Regions from separate parts of the Methylobacterium sp. Leaf100 genome, predicted to be linked through region 1. Evidence: predicted binding sites of a transcription regulator. Region 1 holds the regulator's gene; the other holds the start of a gene.
What was found. The regulator HrcA, encoded in region 1, represses chaperone genes, less so after heat shock. The targets are predictions, from matches to a motif close to GTTAGCACTCNCNNNNNGNGAGTGCTAAC.
Positions count from the first base shown of each region.

Region 2: groES (co-chaperone GroES) is a predicted target of HrcA. The motif match lies at 3,364-3,392, and genes of this name have one in related genera.

Region 1 is NZ_LMMW01000023.1:2,220-10,776, reverse strand. It holds gene ASF25_RS12695 (DUF2778 domain-containing protein) at 15-1,181, shown strand; gene rdgB (RdgB/HAM1 family non-canonical purine NTP pyrophosphatase) at 1,320-1,955, opposite strand; gene rph (ribonuclease PH) at 1,952-2,710, opposite strand; gene ASF25_RS22730 (hypothetical protein) at 2,819-3,139, opposite strand; gene hrcA (heat-inducible transcriptional repressor HrcA) at 3,430-4,488, shown strand; gene ASF25_RS12670 (DUF1236 domain-containing protein) at 4,564-5,433, opposite strand; gene ASF25_RS12665 (MFS family transporter) at 5,755-7,113, shown strand; gene ASF25_RS12660 (chloride channel protein) at 7,142-8,557, opposite strand, start outside.
Region 2 is NZ_LMMW01000063.1:82,330-90,886, reverse strand. It holds gene ASF25_RS21270 (FAD-binding protein) at 1-583, opposite strand, end outside; gene ASF25_RS21265 (lipopolysaccharide biosynthesis protein) at 643-2,133, opposite strand; gene ASF25_RS21260 (magnesium transporter CorA family protein) at 2,237-3,247, opposite strand; gene groES (co-chaperone GroES) at 3,461-3,748, shown strand; gene groL (chaperonin GroEL) at 3,848-5,503, shown strand; gene ASF25_RS21245 (2OG-Fe(II) oxygenase) at 5,765-6,397, opposite strand; gene ASF25_RS21240 (hypothetical protein) at 6,530-6,868, shown strand; gene ASF25_RS21235 (ABC transporter ATP-binding protein/permease) at 7,002-8,557, shown strand, end outside.

The DNA of each region.
Region 1 (8,557 bases):
GAGTTCGAGTCCCCATGACCTATGTCGCGCTCCGCTCGCACCGCTCTCCCCGGCAGGAGCGTCGCCGCCGCCGCAACCGCGTGCTGCTCGCCGTTTCGGTGGGCGCCCTCGGCCTCGCCGGAGCCCGCCTCGGCGGCGGGATCGACGCGGCGCCGATGAGCGTCGCAGCGGTACCGGCGAGCGTCGCAGCGGCGTCCGAGACGGCCGCCGCCCGGCCGCTGCCCGCCGACTACGCCTGGATGCTCGATCCCACGCCCGCCATCGGCGCCACCCTCCTCACCGGTCCCCTCTCCCTGGGGCCCCTGGCTTCGGGCTTCCAACGGGCCGAGCCGGCGCCGGCCGTCGACGTCCGGGTCGCCGCCGCCGATGCCCCGCCCGAGGCCGCCCCGCCCGAGGCCGCCCCTTCGGCGGTGCAGATGGCCGCGACCCCGGCGCGCTCCACGCCCGTCGCCGCTACCCTGCCACGCCCCGAGCAGGTCGCCCTGTCGGTGCCGCTGCCGATACCGTTGCCGGTCCCGCGCCCGGCCGAGTTCCGGCGCGCGCCCGTCGCCGTCACCGCGCGCCTCGCCCGGCGTCCCGCCCTGCCCTCGACCCAGAGCGTGTTCCGGGCGGCGGGCGTCGAGGAACCCTCCCTGTTCGATCGCATCTTCGGCGATGCCCCGGCCCCCACGGCCTACGCCTCCGTGGACGGTGCGTCGGAGGCGGTCCCGTCGCGCCAGCGCCTGGTTCCGGGGCCCGCCCCGGTGGCGGGCGGCGGCATCGCGATCTACGACATCACCGCCGGGCGGGTGACCCTGCCCAACGGCGAGGTGCTGGAGGCGCATTCGGGCCTGGGGCCGAGCCAGGACAACCCGCGCAACGTGCACCTCACCATGCGGGGCGCGACGCCGCCCGGCACCTACGATCTGCGCGAGCGCGAGGCCCTGTTCCACGGGGTGCGGGCGATCCGCCTCAACCCCGTGGGCGGCCCCGCCGCGATCCACGGCCGCGTCGGCCTCCTCGCCCACACCTACATGCTCGGACCGAGCGGCGCGTCCAACGGCTGCGTGGTCTTTCGCGATTACAACCGCTTCCTGCAGGCGTATCTCCGCGGCGAGGTCCAGCGCCTCGTGGTGGTGGCCGGCAACGGCCAGGACGGACCGCCCCTGAACGGGCGTCGCTACGGCTTGGCGAGCCGCTAGAGCATTTTCAAGCGAGGTGGATACCGGCTCGCGTGAAGAAAATGCGACCAAACAATAACTTAGCGAATTTTCCGTGATCCGAGGATCATGGAAAATACTCTAGGGTGCCGGCGGCTCCGGCCGCCCCCTCAGGCGGGCTCAGATTGGCCGCCGCAGGCAGGCCCGGGCCAGGAGCACGAAGGCCCGCGCCCGGTGGGAAAGGGCGTCGCCCGTTTGCCAATCGACGCCGTGCTTTTCTTCCGAAGAAATCTCCCCGAACGTCCGGTCGTGGCCGTCGGGCAGGAACAGGGGATCGTAACCGAATCCGCTGGTGCCGCGCGGGGACACGATCTGCCCGAACACCCGGCCCTCGAAGGTCTCGGTGTGGCCATCGGGCCAGGCGACGACGAGGGCGGAGACGAAGTGCGCCCGCCGCGTGGTGTCGCCGCGCTTCTCCATCTCGGCCGCGACCCGCGCCATGGCGCCGCCGAAATCCTTCGACTCCCCGGCCCAGCGGGCGGAGAACAGGCCCGGCGCCCCGTCGAGGGCGTTCACGCACAGGCCGGAATCGTCGGCGAAGGCCGGCAGGCCGGAGGCCTGGGCCGCCGCGTGCGCCTTGATGGCGGCATTCTCCGAGAACATGGTGCCGGTCTCGTCCGGTTCGGGCAGGCCGAGCTCGCCGGCCGAGACCGCCGCGATCCCGAAGGGCGCCAGCAATTCGCGCATCTCCACGAGCTTGCCGGCATTGTGGGTCGCGACGACGACCCGGCCCGAGAGGATGCGGTGCTGGCTCATGCGGAGGCCTTCTTGTCCGTGACGCGCTTGTCGGCGGGTTCGCGCGCGATGGTGTCCTTCTGGAGGGCGACGAGCCGCTCGGTGCCGCCCTTGGCCAGGCGCAGGAGCGCCATGAGCTCCTCTTCCGAGAACGGCTTGCCCTCGGCGGTGCCCTGGACCTCGACGAGGCCGCCCGAGCCGGTGACCACGAAGTTGGCGTCGGTCTCCGCCCCCGAATCCTCGGCGTAGTCGAGGTCGAGCACGGGCACGCCCTTGACGATGCCGCAGGACACCGCCGCCACGTGATCGCGCAGGGGATCGACGGAGATGATCGAGCGGGCGCGCATCCAGGCGAAACAATCGTGCAGCGCCACCCAGGCGCCCGTGATGGCGGCCGTGCGGGTGCCGCCATCGGCCTGGATCACGTCGCAATCGACGGTGATCTGGCGCTCACCCATGGCCGGCAGGTTGGTGACGGCCCTGAGACTCCGGCCGATGAGGCGCTGGATCTCCTGGGTGCGGCCCGACGGCTTCCCCGAATTCACTTCGCGCCGGGTGCGCTCGTGGGTGGCGCGCGGCAGCATGGAATACTCGGCCGTGATCCAGCCCTTGCCGGAGCCGCGCAGCCAGGGCGGCCCGCGCTCTTCCAGGGAGGCGGTGCACAGCACCTTGGTCTCGCCGAAGGTGACGAGGCAGGACCCCTCGGCGTAGCGGGCCACGGCGCGCTCGAGGGTGACGGTGCGCAGATCGTCGTTGGCGCGCTTCGAGGGCCGCATCGCCGCTCTCCCGGTTGAGTGTCAGGACGCGGCTCTTAGGCGCCGGGCGCGGCTGCGGCAACGCCCCGACCGAAAAGGGCGCCCACCGGGCGCCCCTCCGAACGTCTCTCAGTAGAAGTGACGACGGCCGTAGCCGTGGTGGTGACCGCGGTGATGACCGAAGTGACGGCCGTAATGGCGACCCCGGTGATGGCCGAAATGATTGCCGAAGTGGCGGCGGTGGCCGTAATGGCGGTGGTGATGACGGTGATGACGGCCATAGCCGCCGTACTGGACCTCCGTGAGGGCGGCAGCCGGGCCGGCGACCTCCGTCGAGACCATGGCGGGGGCCGCCTGGGCGCCTTGGGGCGCGGCGACGAACATGGCGCCGATCATGGCCAGCACGATGGCCAAGGACCGGATCAGACCGGAACGGGATGTGTTGCGCATATGGGACTCCTGACGCCACGCGGGGCCGGCCTTGCACGGACTTCGAGCTTGGCCGGACAGGTGAGCGGTGTGGAACGCACGATGGGCCCGGACGGCTTCATCGAAGCGCGATTTTTCTTTTGGCCCATCGTTCCTGAAGGGCGGATGAAGCGTGCCCTGCCCCGCCGCAGCCCGCGTTCCGATGCGGACGCGCGCCGCCGCCTTGTGCGAGGGCCCCCGCGCGGACACAATCGTGGCCCAGGAAAACCGTCGTGACCGAGCCCGCCCGCCCCTTCTCCGCATCCCAGCCGATGCATGTCCTCGCCGCGCCCAACGAGCGGGCGCGCGAGATTTTCCGGCAGATCGTGGAAAGCTACCTCACCACCGGCGAGCCGATGGGATCGCGCAACCTCGCGCGCATCCTGCCCATGACCCTGTCGCCGGCCTCCATCCGCAACGTGATGGCGGATCTGGAGCATTCCGGGCTCATCTTCGCGCCCCACGCCTCGGCCGGGCGGCTGCCGACGGAGCAGGGCCTGCGTTTCTTCGTCGATGCCATGCTCGAACTCGGCGATGTCGGCCAGGACGAGCAGGCGCGGATCGAGGCGCAGATGCGGGCGGCGGCCTCCGGCCACACCTTCGAGAGCGCGCTGGCCGAGGCCTCGACCCTGCTGTCGGGCATCTCGCGCGGTGCCGGCGTGGTGCTGACCACGAAGACCAACGTGCACCTGAAGCACATCGAGTTCGTGCGCCTCGACCCGGCCCGCGCCCTGGTGGTCCTCGTCTCCGACGACGGCTCGGTGGAGAACCGCCTCCTCGACCTGCCGCCCGGCCTGCCCGCGAGCGCCCTGCAGGAGGCCTCGAACTACCTCAACGCCCGCCTCCAGGGGCGCACCCTCGGGACCCTGCGGGCCGAGATCGAATCCGGCCGCCAGGCGATGAAGCGCGAACTCGACGTCATCACCGAGCGCCTCGTCGATGCCGGCCTCGCCGTCTCCGTCGGCCCGTCCGACGCGCGCCAGCTCATCGTGCGCGGTCAGGCCAATCTCCTGGACGACCTGCGGGCCGTCGAGGATCTCGAGCGCATCCGCCTGCTGTTCAACGACCTCGAGACCCAGAAGGACGTCATCGAACTCCTGTCCCGGGCCGAAGGCGGCGAGGGGGTCCGCATCTTCATCGGCTCGGAGAACAAGCTGTTCTCCCTGTCGGGCTCCTCGATGATCGCCGCACCCTTTCGCGATGGGGCCCAGAAGATCGTCGGCGTCGTGGGGGTGATCGGGCCGACGCGGCTCAACTACGCCCGGATCGTCCCGATGGTGGATTACACCGCCCGCGTCGTCTCGGGGCTGCTCGACCGCAGCAAGCGCTAAGACGAGAGCAAGCGCTTCAACGAGAAAAGGCGCCGCCTCGCGGCCGCGCCCTCCCCGTCTTCCAGATGAAGCCGCTCAGCCGCGGATCACGTCGACGATCTCGTAGGTGTCGGGATCGACGATGACGATGTCGTCGTCCACCAGCACGTAGCGGTAATCCTCGTATTCCGGCGCGATGCGGACGATGTCCGGCGGCAGGTCGTAGAGGGTGTAGCTGCGGGCGATGGCCGTGCCGACGGTGAGCGCGAAGGCGCCGGCCGCGAGACGCGGAATGCCGCGCCGGATCACGCTCTGGCGGAACTCCGTGCGCTGCGGCGCGCCGAGGCGGCCATAAGCGCCCCGGACCGCGCCCCGATCCCCGCGATCGCCCCGTGCGCCGCGATCGCCCCGGTCGCCGCGATCGCCGCGATCACCCCGGCCATCGCGATCCCCGCGATCGGCCTTGCCGTCCCGGTCCGTCCTACTATCCCGGTCGGCCTTGCCGTCCCGGTCGCCTCGACCGTCGCGGGCACCCCGCTCGCCGCGATCGGTCGCAGCGCCGCGATCCGGCTGACCGTCGCGGTCGGTCCGGCCCTCGCCGCGTCCGGCGCGGCCGTCTTCCGTGCCCCGGTTCGGGCCGCCCGCCGGGCTGCCGCGCTCGGCAGCACCGCCCCGCTCGGCAGCACCACCGCGCTCGCCGGCACCGCCGCCCACACCTGCGCCTCCTCCGGCCGGGCCGCCACGCTCGGCACCGGCGGCACCCGCCGCACCGGCGCCTGGGCCGCCGGCACCGCCGCGTCCGCCCCCTGCGCCACCCCCGGCTCCGCCGCCCGCACCGATGCCGGCGCCGCCATCACCGGCCCCACCGCCGGCCGCGCCGCCACCCGGGCCGCCCTGACCGAAGGCCGCCGTCGCGCCGATGACCAGGGCCGCGACCGCGACCGTGCTCCGAAAGAATTTGCTCATGGTTTTGTTTCCCGCCCCGTCGATGGACAGCGCCGTTCGGCGCCGATGCGCAGCCGCAACGAGGACGTCCCAGAAACCGTTCCGCATTTTCCCCGGATCGACTTGCGCGGGGACTTTCGTTCGGGCGCGAGAGGCCGAATGAAAGCTTGAGCGCAGATCTTCCACGGCCGCGTTGCCTGCGGTCATTTTGGCATCCGCCGGTGCTCTTGCGAATTTTTCCGCGGAGCTTAACGTCGCCGCACAGCAGGCCCGGGCGGGACCATGCTCAAAAAATAATGAGCCAATTCAACAACATCCCAAATAGAACAGGGGGAGACGCGCATGTCGGACGGTGCCGGAATCATGACGCCGAGGCTCGACGAGGCGGCGGACAACCGCCGCCGGATCAAGGCCATCGTCGCCTCGTCGTCGGGCAACCTCGTCGAGTGGTTCGACTTCTACTGCTACGCCTTCTTCGCCCTGTACTTCGCGCCGGTGTTCTTCCCCGAGGGCGACGACACCAGTCAGCTCCTGAAATCGGCGGCCGTCTTCGCCGTGGGCTTCTTCATGCGCCCCATCGGCGGGTGGCTGTTCGGGCGCCTCGCCGACCGCCTCGGCCGCAAGACCTCGATGATGATTTCGGTGCTGATGATGTGCGCCGGTTCGCTGATGATCGCCGTACTGCCGACCTACGCGAGCGTCGGCCACCTCGCCCCGGCCCTGCTGCTCCTGGCCCGGATGATCCAGGGCCTGTCGGTGGGCGGCGAGTACGGCACCAGCGCCACCTACATGAGCGAGATCGCCATCAAGGGCCGGCGCGGGTTCTTCGCCTCGTTCCAGTACGTCACCCTCATCGGCGGCCAGCTCCTGGCCTCCCTCGTGCTGATCGTCCTGCAGAGCGTGCTCACCGCCCAGCAGCTCACCGCCTGGGGCTGGCGCATTCCCTTCGTGATCGGGGCGCTCGCCGCCGTGGTCGCCCTGTACCTGCGCTCGTCGCTGACCGAGACCGCCACCAAGGCGGACATGAGCTCGAAGGAATCCGGCACCTTCGCGGCCCTGTTCAAGCATTGGCGCGCGTTCTGCGTGGTGCTGGCCTACACGGCCGGCGGCTCCCTGAGCTTCTACACCTTCACCACCTACATGCCGAAGTACCTGTTCAACACGGCGCATATCGACAAGATCACCGCTTCGCAGATCTCCACCGCCGCGCTGCTGGTCTACATGATCATCCAGCCGTTCTTCGGCTGGCTCTCGGACAAGATCGGCCGCAAGGCCAACATGCTGCTCTACAGCGGACTCGGCACCCTCATGGTGGTGCCCCTGATGACCACCATCGGCAGCACCACCAACCCGGTCCTGTCCTTCGCCCTGATCATGATCGGCTTGACCGTGATCAGCTTCTACACGGGCATCTCCGGTATCGTGAAGGCGGAGCTGTTTCCGACCCAGGTGCGGGCGCTGGGCGTGGGCCTGTCCTACGCCATCGCCAATTCCCTGTTCGGCGGCACCGCCGAGATGGTGGCGCTCTACCTGAAGCAGATCGGCTCGGAGAGTTCGTTCTTCTGGTACGTCACCGTGATGCTCGGGATCGCCTTCGTGGCCTCGCTGATCATGCCGAACCCCAAACGTCACGGTTATCTCGACGGCGACGGCACCGTCGAGGAGGCCCTGGGGGCGAAGGGGCGCGTGGTCCACGCCTGACCTCGGGCGGGCGTGGGCGCCGTGACGCTCACGCCGTCTCGCCCAGCATCGCCCGGCGCTGCCGATCGAGTTCCTCGGCGTAGCGCTTGAGGGTGTGGCTTTCGGTGAGGAGGCCGACGACGCGGCGGGTCTCCGGCCCGTCGACGACGGCGAGCGCCTCGCTCTCCGTGCGGTCGAAGGCGGCGGCCGCGGCCTTGGCGTTCATGCCGGGCGTCAGGACGTCGTCGGCGTGACGCAGGAGGTCGGCGAGGCCGGGCGGCGGGCCATCGGCGTCCCGGGCGGCGGCGTGGGCCTCCGGCACCCGGACGATGCCGGCGTAGCGACCTTCGCCATCCACCGCCACGACCCGCGAGGGCGATCCGAGGGGATGGTCCGTGAGAAAGGCCGTCAGCGGTAGGGAGACCGGCACGGTGGCGACCTCGCGGCGCATCAGGGTGTCCACGGTCAGGGTGCGGATCCAGCCGACGTCGTGGGCGCTGCGGATGCTCTCGCCGCGCAGGTGGAAGCGCCAGGTGGCGAAGGAGTAGCCGAAGGTTTTTCGCACGGCGAGCGAGGAGGCGATCACCGCCACGAGGACGAGGCCGGTGATGGGGAAGCTGCCCGTCAGTTCCAGGGCCAGGAACGTCATGGTGAGCGGGCCGCCGATGACCGCGACGGCGAGCGCGCTCATGCCGATCACCGCGTAGGCGAGCGGCGTCGGCGCGAAGGCGGCCAAGCCGGGCATCGCCCCCGAAAAGATCTCCCCGACGAGCGCCCCGAGGAACAGCGAGGCGAAGAACAGGCCGCCGCGAAACCCCGCGCCGATGGAGAGGGCCGACGCCGTCGCCTTGGCGGCGAACAGGAGCGCGAGGCCCCCGAGACCCATGCCCGCCCCGTGCGCGCCGAGATGCAGGTGCAGGGCCCCGTGCCCGCCCGAGAGAACCTGCGGCGAGACCGCGACCGCCAGGGCGCCGACGCAGAGCCCACCGAGGGCGGGGGCCAGCGGGGCGGGGATCCGGCTCGCACGGATGCCGGCCTCCACCAGGGTGACGCCGCGCATGATCACGATGCCGAGGCCGGCGCAGACGAGGCCGAGGCCCAGGACCGGCACGGTGTCGGCGCCGGTGATCGCCGTGCTGGTGAGGGCGTCGAGGCCGTTGACGGTGACCAGCGCCGGTTGGTCCACCAGGGCGCGGGCGACGACGCTGCCGCACAGGGCCGCCACCACCACGGGCGTCAGGGTGGCGATGGCGTAGGTGCCGATGATGAGTTCGAAGGCGTAGAACGCCCCCGTGAGCGGCGCCCCGAAGGCTGCCGCGATGGCGGCGGCCGCCCCGCAGCCGACGAGGGTGCGCTGGTCGCTCCGGCGCAGCTCGAACGACGCTCCGAAGCGTGCCGCGAGGCTGGCGCAGATCTGGGTATAGCCGGCTTCGAGGCCGACGGAGGCCCCCGACCCGTTCGAGAT
Region 2 (8,557 bases), on a different contig from region 1:
ACACCAGGGTCGACACTCGCTCCTGCACCGGCAGCACCTTGAAGGTGACCTCCGTGAGCAGCCCGAGGGTGCCCCAGGCGCCGGCCATGAGCTTCACGAGATCGAGGCCGGTGACGTTCTTCATCACCCGACCGCCGGACTTGATGATCTCGCCGCGTCCGTTGACGAAGCGCACGCCGATGAGGCTGTCGCGGGCCGCCCCGGCATTGATGCGGCGGGGGCCGGAATTGTTCGTGGATGCCACCGCGCCGAAGGTCGGCGTGCCGTGCGTCCCCATCAGGCCGCGATGGTCCATGGGCTCGAAGGGCAGCATCTGGCCGCGCCCGGCGAGCAGGGCCTGCACCTCGGCGAGCGGTGTGCCGGCGAGCGCCGAGACCACCATCTCGGCCGGTTCGTAGAGGGTGATGCCCGACAATCCGGCGGTGGACAGCGTCGCCTCGTCCTCGGATGCGGGATTCCCGGCCGGGCGGCCGATCCCCGCCTTGGTGCCGCCGCCGACGAGGCGCAGGCGCTCCGCCCGGTCGGCGGCCGCGCGGACGATGTCCGCCGCCGCATCCGCGTCGTGAGGCTCGTATGACCGCATCGTTTCCCGCCCTGGCCGGGCGGCGTGCCCGGTCCGTCTTCGTGTTTTGTGGTCCGATCCTAATGAGAATCGTTCGCGATTGCATCCGGTCCGGTGCGTCCGGTTCCCGCCTTCGACGGTCCTGCGCGCCGCGCCGCCAGGCGGGCTGCGATGAGGGTGCGCAGGCCGGCGATGTCCAGGACCCAGGTGAACCCTCCGACGACGAGGAAGCCGACGGGCAGGCTGACCGCGAGGGCCCGCACGGGCTCGAGATGGCGCAGGGGTAAGAGGCACAGGGCCATGGCCGCACAGGCGATACCGGCCATCAGGAGATCGCGCCACGGCAGGCGCAGGCGCTGCGGCCCCGTGAGCGCCCGGAGCGCCAGGAACCCGGTGGCGGCGGCGAGACCCGCCGTCTGCGCCGCCGCGATGCCTTCCGGTCCCATGAGCGGCGGCAGCAGCCACAGGCCGAGGGCGTCGACGGCGAGGCCCACCAGGGCGGCGGCGATCACCGGCAGGGTCCTGCGGCGGATCTGGAAGATCGGATTGAGGGCGAAGTTCATCATGGCGAGGCAGAAGAAGCCCGGGATCATCAGCCCGGCATAGCTCGCGAATGGGCCGCGATAGGCCTCCGGCACCACCAGGGCCTGGAGGGCGGGAAGGATCGCCCAGAACCCGACGGCGCAGGGCAGCAGCAGGGCGACCACCACGCCGACGTTGCGCCCGACCTGGGCCTCGGCGGCCGCGCGGCCCTCCTCCTCCTCGACGCGCACTGCGAGCTGGAACAGCAGGAGGTCGAGGGCGGTGCCCAGCGTGCCGATGCTGCGCGTGGTGACGTCGGCCGCGAGGGCGAAGTAGCCGGCCTCGGCCAGCCCGGCCTGGGCCGCGATGGTGCCGCGATTGAGGAACGGCAGCAGCTGGTAGATGGCGTTGGCGGCGATCAAGGGGAGGCCGTAGGCGAGGAACAGCCGCCAGGTCTCGGCGAGGCGCACGCGCAGGCGCGGGCTCACGGGATCGCGCATGGGCCGCCATAGGATCGCGGCGGCGAGGAACTGGCTCAGGCCCGCCGCGGCGAGCACCCAGGCCGGCTGGGGCAGGAGCCACGCCGTGCCGGCCATGAGCACGAAGGCCAAGGCGTTCTTGATCGCCACCAGCCGGAAATAGAGGCCACCGTCGAAGCGGGCGCGGGCGAGCGCCGCGTGGTAGTCGAACACTCCGATCCCGAAGGCGGCCACGCCCGCGCCCGCCGTGATGGCCGCGCGGCTCTCGGGCCCCGCCTCCATGCCGAATCCGGCGCAGACCAGGGCGGCGGCGAGGAGCCCGGCGCCGAGTACGGCGTAGGCCCGGTCGAGACCCTGGCGGATCCACGGCTCCTGATCGCGGACGCGGGCCGAGTAGAACCGCGTCGCCGACAGGCGCAGCCACTCGAACAGCACCGTGTTGGCCACGATGGCGCCGGCGGTGGCCAGCGCGAACAGACCGAAATCCGCCGGGCCCAGCAGCTTCGCGATGAGCAGGCCGAGCACGAAGTTCAGCCCGGCGTTGAGGACGAAGGCGCAGATCACGGCCATGGCGGGAACGGGCAGCCTTGCGCCGAGCGGGGCGCTCGCGCCTTTGGCTGGACCCTAAGCGGAGGTGCGCAAAGAATCCGTCAACCGCCCGGCGTGACGATCCTCAGAACCACCCCCGCATGCGGAAGAACACGATCGGCACGAGGGCGCTGAGAACCACGAGGGCGAGGCCGTAGGGATAGCCGTAGGCCCAATCGAGTTCGGGCATGTGCTTGAAATTCATGCCGTAGAGTGAGGTCACGAGGGTCGGCGGAATGCCCACGACCGAGACCACGGTCAGCACCCGGAAGGTGTTGTTCTGCTCCATGTTGATGAGGCCGAGGGTGGCGTCGAGGAGGAACTGGACGTTCTCCGATTGACGGATCTCGAACTCGTCGAGGGAGGCGATGTCCCGTCGCACGGCCTCGAAGCGCGGCACCTGCTCGGCGCCGAGCAGGTGCTCGCACTCGTTGGCGACGAAGGGGACGATGCGTTCGAGACCGAGCAGGCTGGACCGGATCTTGCCGAGCGCCTTGCCGCGCCGGCCGATGCCGCGCAGGATCCGGCGGAGCGCCAGATCGCGCCGTCGCGGCGTCTGGGTCTTGAGCTTGTCGTCGCTGGCGGGCGCGCCGCCCCGCACGTCGAAGTCGAAGATTCGGGTCGAGAGGGCATCGAGATCGGCGCCCATGTCCTCCAGGGAATCGGCGAGGCTGTCGACCAACTCCTCCATGAGCAGGAGGAAGATCTCCGTGCTCGTGGTGGACGGGCCGTCGCCCTCGGCGATGCGCTTCTTCACCTCCGCGAACGCGCGCAGATCGTGGAACCGCACGGTTACGAGGTGGTCCTTGGTCAGGACGAACCCCAGGGGCTTCAACAACGAATCGACCTTGTCGAAGGTGATCATCGGCGTCGACAGCGAGAAGCCGTTCTTGAGACGCCGCAGCCGGCTCGAATTCTCCACCTCGCTGAGGGCTTTTCGCGATGGGACGCGGATGCCCGTCGCGTCCTCGATGCGCTGCGCCTCCTCGGCACTCGGGTCGTCGAGGTCGATCCACACCGTGGCGGCAGGCATCGGTCCGGCGCCGTCGGTGGCGGGGGACCCGACCGCACCCTGTGGTCCATGAAGGCTGATCATCGGGGATGATTGGTCCGTGGCGGAGCGGATCGGGAGAGAATTGCCGTCGCGCAACCGTCGCGCCGACCTGCGACAGTCTTGACTCACGCAAGGCATGCGCCTACCTCCGCGGCATCGTTGGCACTCACCGATCGAGAGTGCTAACGGCCTGGGTTGAGCGCGCTGCCGCGCCGCATCAACGCCATCCATGAATTTAGAGCAAGAGGGCAGCTCATGAAGTTCCGTCCGCTGCACGACCGTGTCGTCGTTCGCCGTATCGAAGGCGAAGAGAAGACCAAGGGGGGCATCATCATCCCCGACACCGCCAAGGAGAAGCCGCAAGAGGGCGAGATCGTCGCCGTCGGCCCCGGCGCCCGCGACGAGGCCGGCCGCATCAATCCCCTCGACGTCAAGGCCGGCGATCGCGTGCTGTTCGGCAAGTGGTCCGGCACCGAGGTCAAGATCGACGGTCAGGATCTCCTGATCATGAAGGAATCCGACATCATGGGCGTCGTCGCCTGAACGGCGATCTGCCCTCTTCCTTCGTCCCCCTACCCGAGCCCTTTGAGCGCGCTTCAACTCTGAGCGCCTCGGGGCTTCCCACCGCATGAGGATTTGAACATGGCAGCGAAAGAAGTCCGTTTCGGCTCCGACGCCCGCGAGAAGATGCTGCGCGGCGTCGATATCCTGGCCGACGCAGTGAAGGTGACCCTCGGCCCCAAGGGTCGTAACGTCGTCATCGAGAAGAGCTTCGGTGCGCCGCGCATCACCAAGGACGGCGTCACCGTCGCCAAGGAGATCGAGCTTTCCGACAAGTTCGAGAACATGGGCGCCCAGATGGTGCGCGAAGTGGCCTCGAAGACCAACGACATCGCGGGCGACGGCACCACCACCGCCACCGTGCTAGCCCAGGCCATCGTCCGGGAAGGCGCCAAGTACGTCGCCGCCGGCATGAACCCGATGGACCTCAAGCGCGGCATCGACCTCGCGACGAAGGCCGCCGTCGAGGACATCACGAGCCGCGCCAAGAAGGTCGCCTCGTCCGAGGAAGTCGCCCAGGTCGGCACCATCTCGGCCAACGGCGACAAGGAAATCGGCGAGATGATCGCCCATGCCATGCAGAAGGTCGGCAACGAGGGTGTCATCACCGTCGAGGAGGCCAAGACCGCCGAGACCGAACTCGACGTCGTCGAGGGCATGCAGTTCGACCGCGGCTACCTCTCCCCGTACTTCATCACCAACGCGGAGAAGATGGTCGCCGAGCTCGAGGACCCCTACATCCTCATCCACGAGAAGAAGCTCTCGTCGCTCCAGGCGATGCTGCCGGTGCTCGAGGCCGTGGTGCAGACGGGCAAGCCCCTCGTCATCATCGCCGAGGACATCGAGGGCGAGGCGCTCGCCACCCTCGTGGTGAACAAGCTGCGCGGCGGCCTCAAGGTCGCGGCCGTCAAGGCTCCGGGCTTCGGCGATCGCCGCAAGGCCATGCTCGAGGACATCGCGATCCTGACCCAGGGTCAGATGATCGCCGAGGACCTCGGCATCAAGCTCGAGAACGTCACCCTGCCGATGCTCGGCCGCGCCAAGCGCATCCGCATCGAGAAGGAGACCACCACGATCATCGACGGTCTCGGCGAGAAGTCGGACATCGAGGCCCGCGTCGCCCAGATCAAGGCGCAGATCGAGGAGACCACCTCGGACTACGACCGTGAGAAGCTCCAGGAGCGTCTGGCCAAGCTCGCCGGCGGCGTCGCGGTCATCCGCGTCGGCGGCGCGACCGAGGTCGAGGTCAAGGAGAAGAAGGACCGCGTCGACGACGCGCTCAACGCCACCCGCGCTGCGGTGGAAGAGGGCATCGTCCCCGGCGGCGGCACCGCCCTCCTCCGCGCCCGCGAGGCCGTCCGCGCCCTCAAGAGCGACAACCCGGACGTCCAGGCCGGCATCAAGATCGTGCTGAAGGCCCTCGAGGCGCCGATCCGTCAGATCGCCGCCAACTCCGGCGTCGAAGGCTCCATCGTCGTCGGCAAGATCACCGACAACACCTCTTCGATCACCTACGGCTTCAACGCCCAGACCGAAGAGTACGTGGACATGATCCAGGCCGGCATCGTCGACCCGGCCAAGGTCGTGCGGACCGCCCTGCAGGATGCCTCCTCCATCGCCGGCCTGCTGGTGACCACGGAAGCCATGATCGCCGATGCTCCGAAGAAGGACAGCGCCGGCGGCGGTATGCCGGGCGGCGGCGGCATGGGCGGCGGCATGGGCGGCATGGACTTCTAAAAGTCCGAGCCTCTTGAGCCGAACTTGATAGAGGGGGTCGCCGAGAGGCGGCCCCTTTTTCGTGGCCGAGAGCGTGGGACACACCCTTGGCAGTCTCGGGCGTCGCCACTCCGCGTCCACGCCGGGAGCATGGTGATCGCGGGGCGACGTCGGCTGTCGTATCGCCGATCCCCCTACCCAAGAAAATGGCCCGGATCGCCCTGAAGCGGTCCGAGCCAGGAAGACGATGTCCGATGCGACCGGTGTCCGGCCGCCCGGGTTTCAGCGCCCGAAGATGCCCTTCAGGAACTGCGCCGTCCGGTTGCGCTTCTTCTTGCGCTCAAGTTCGGCCGCGTCCTTGACCCAGGCGACCTGTACCACCCGGCGTTCGCCCTCGAACGGCTCGTGGCCGTGCCAGGAATTGTCGGACCGCAGGAAGGCGAACATCGTGCCCATGGTGGGCGGCACCTCGACGGCGAAGGGTTCGTAGTTCCGGCCGTCGTAGAGCACCCGCAGGCGCCCGGCGGCGGGCGCGTCCCAGGCATCGTTCATGTAGATCAGCATCGTCATCACCTTCGACGGCCCGTCGGTGTGGATCGATCCGTATTTCGGCTGGCTCTTCTTCATGATGGTGGTGAGGCGCGGGCACGAGACGAGGTCGATGCCGAACTTCTCGCCCATGATGCGGGAAAACTCGTCGCTCTCCAATTCGTCGATGAGCGCCTTGAACCGGCCCTTGAGCGCCACCTCGTCCACGGTGAGGTAACCCGGCTTGGCAATCGCCGGGAAGTCCTGCCGGATTTCGTCGATGGCCGCGCGGTCGAGGACGTCGTTGCCGAGGAAAAACGTGTAGGGCTCGCGCGACACGGGCGCGGCGCGCACGGCTTCGAGGTTGAGGATCGAAAGTCCCGACATGGCTGCCTCTGTACCCGTTCCGTCCGACGATCGGCGCGCGCTCTGGCGCAACAGCGGTGGATAGAGCGCCCGATTGCGGCAACCGGACGGCAAGGCGGGGCGCGGCCCTTTTCGCGCCCGGCGGAAACTGCCATGCTTGGGCTCAGCAAATCACCGGAACGGCGCCCCGCCATCGTGACGAGATGTTTCGCCCTCGCCCTTTGCGTCGTCCTGGCGACGCCGGCGAGCGCCCAGACCACCGGGACGACCGCCCGCATGGCCTGCGCCGACGCCATGGCGCTGGTGAAGCGCCAGGGGGCGATCCTCCTCGACACCGGCAACCAGACCTTCCAGCGCTTCGTGCGCGACCGCAGCTTCTGCGAACTCTCGGAGATCGCCGACCTGCGCTTCGTGCCGACCCGCGACAACCCGGAATGCCCCATCGGCTATCGCTGCCGCGAGCCGGGCTACGGCGACTGGGATTGGCAATAGAACACACGGGCCAGGATTTTCGTCCGATCAGGCACCCGTCCGGCCACGATCTCGCCACGACCCGCCGTCACTCCCGGGTTCCGGCATGCCGCGGAAGCGGTGCCTCGACGATCAGCACGGGGAGAAGACGCACGTGGCCGTATTGAGGACGGGCCTCGGCCTGCAAGCCGCCGTGACGGCGTTGTTCGCCCTCGTCCTGCTGGCATTTCCCGGCGACGCCGCACCGCCCCTCTACGTGTCCCTGAGCGGGCTCGCCATGGCGGGCATCCTGCTCGCCTCCGGCAAGATCTCGGCCTACCTGAAGATCTTCATCTCGGTCTACGGCGTCGGCTATCTCCTGTTCTCCGGGGCCAAGCTGCTGACGGCCTTGGGCGCGCTGCCCCCGACGCTCGCCGCCCTGCTGCCGCCGGCCTTCGCCGCCACGGGTGCCGTGGTGTTCGCCGCCATCGTGCTCGGCATCTCGCACCTGAAGCCGATTCGGGCGATCACCCTCATTGCCGATCCCTACTTCGCGAACCGTGACGAGCCGACCCGCGAGATCGGCCTGTTCCGCTGGTTCGGCCGGACGGAGGGCAAGATCGGTCAGCGCCTCGTCGCGCTGTCGATCTTCGTCAGCTTCGCCGATGTCGCCCTGACCTTGCGGTTCAACTTCTGGTACCGCGATCTCTACAACGCGATCCAGGAATACAATCTCGACGTATTCTGGTACCAGATCCTTTGGGTCTTCGTGCCCCTCGCGATCCTCAACGTCTGCATCGGCATGTTCGACCTGTTCGTCGACCAGTCTCTGCACATCCGCTGGCGCACGTGGCTGACCCGGAGCTTCTACCAGCGCTGGCTCGGGGACGGCACGCATTACCGCATTCCCTTCACGGACGAGCACGCCGACAACCCGGATCAGCGCATCCAGGCCGACGTCAACGCCTTCATCTCGCAGACGGCGAGCCTGTCGATCCGGCTGCTGTCGCAGGCGGCCCAGCTCGTCTCGTTCATGGTCATCCTGTGGACCCTGTCGCGGGATTTCGTGCTGCCGTTCACCGACACGGTGGTGCCGGGCTTCCTCGTCTGGGCCGTGATCACCTACGCGGTCGTCGGCACCTGGCTCGCCCACCTCATCGGCCGCCCGCTCATCGGCCTCGATTTCCGCCAGGAGCGGGTGGAGGCGGATTTTCGGTTCTCGCTCGCCCGCAGCCGCATCTACGGCGAGCAGATCGCGCTCCTGCGCGGCGAGCGCGCCGAGACCGTGCGTCTCCGGTCGCTGTTCGACGAGATCATCGCGAACTACGTGCAGATCATCTTCCGGCGCATCAAGCTCATCGCCTTCTCGTTCGGCTATTCCCAGGCGAGCACCATGGTGCCGCTCGTCATTGCCGCACCCTCGTACTTCGCGAAAAAGCTCAGCTTCGGCGCCCTGCAGCAGACCGTGAACGCCTTCAGCAACGTGCAGTCGTCGCTGTCGTTCTTCATCAGCGCCTACACCACCATCGCGGCCTACAAGGCCAACACCAACCGCCTGTCGTCGTTCAAACGGGCGATGACCAAGGCCGAGGCCATGGCGGGCGCCGGCTACGGTCTGGCCCAGTCCGACGCCTCGGGCCGCGACGTCACTGCCGAGAACATCACCCTCGCCCTGCCGGACGGCCGCGAGATCGTCAGTGCCGATCGGTTCACCCTCACGCGGGGCGGCGC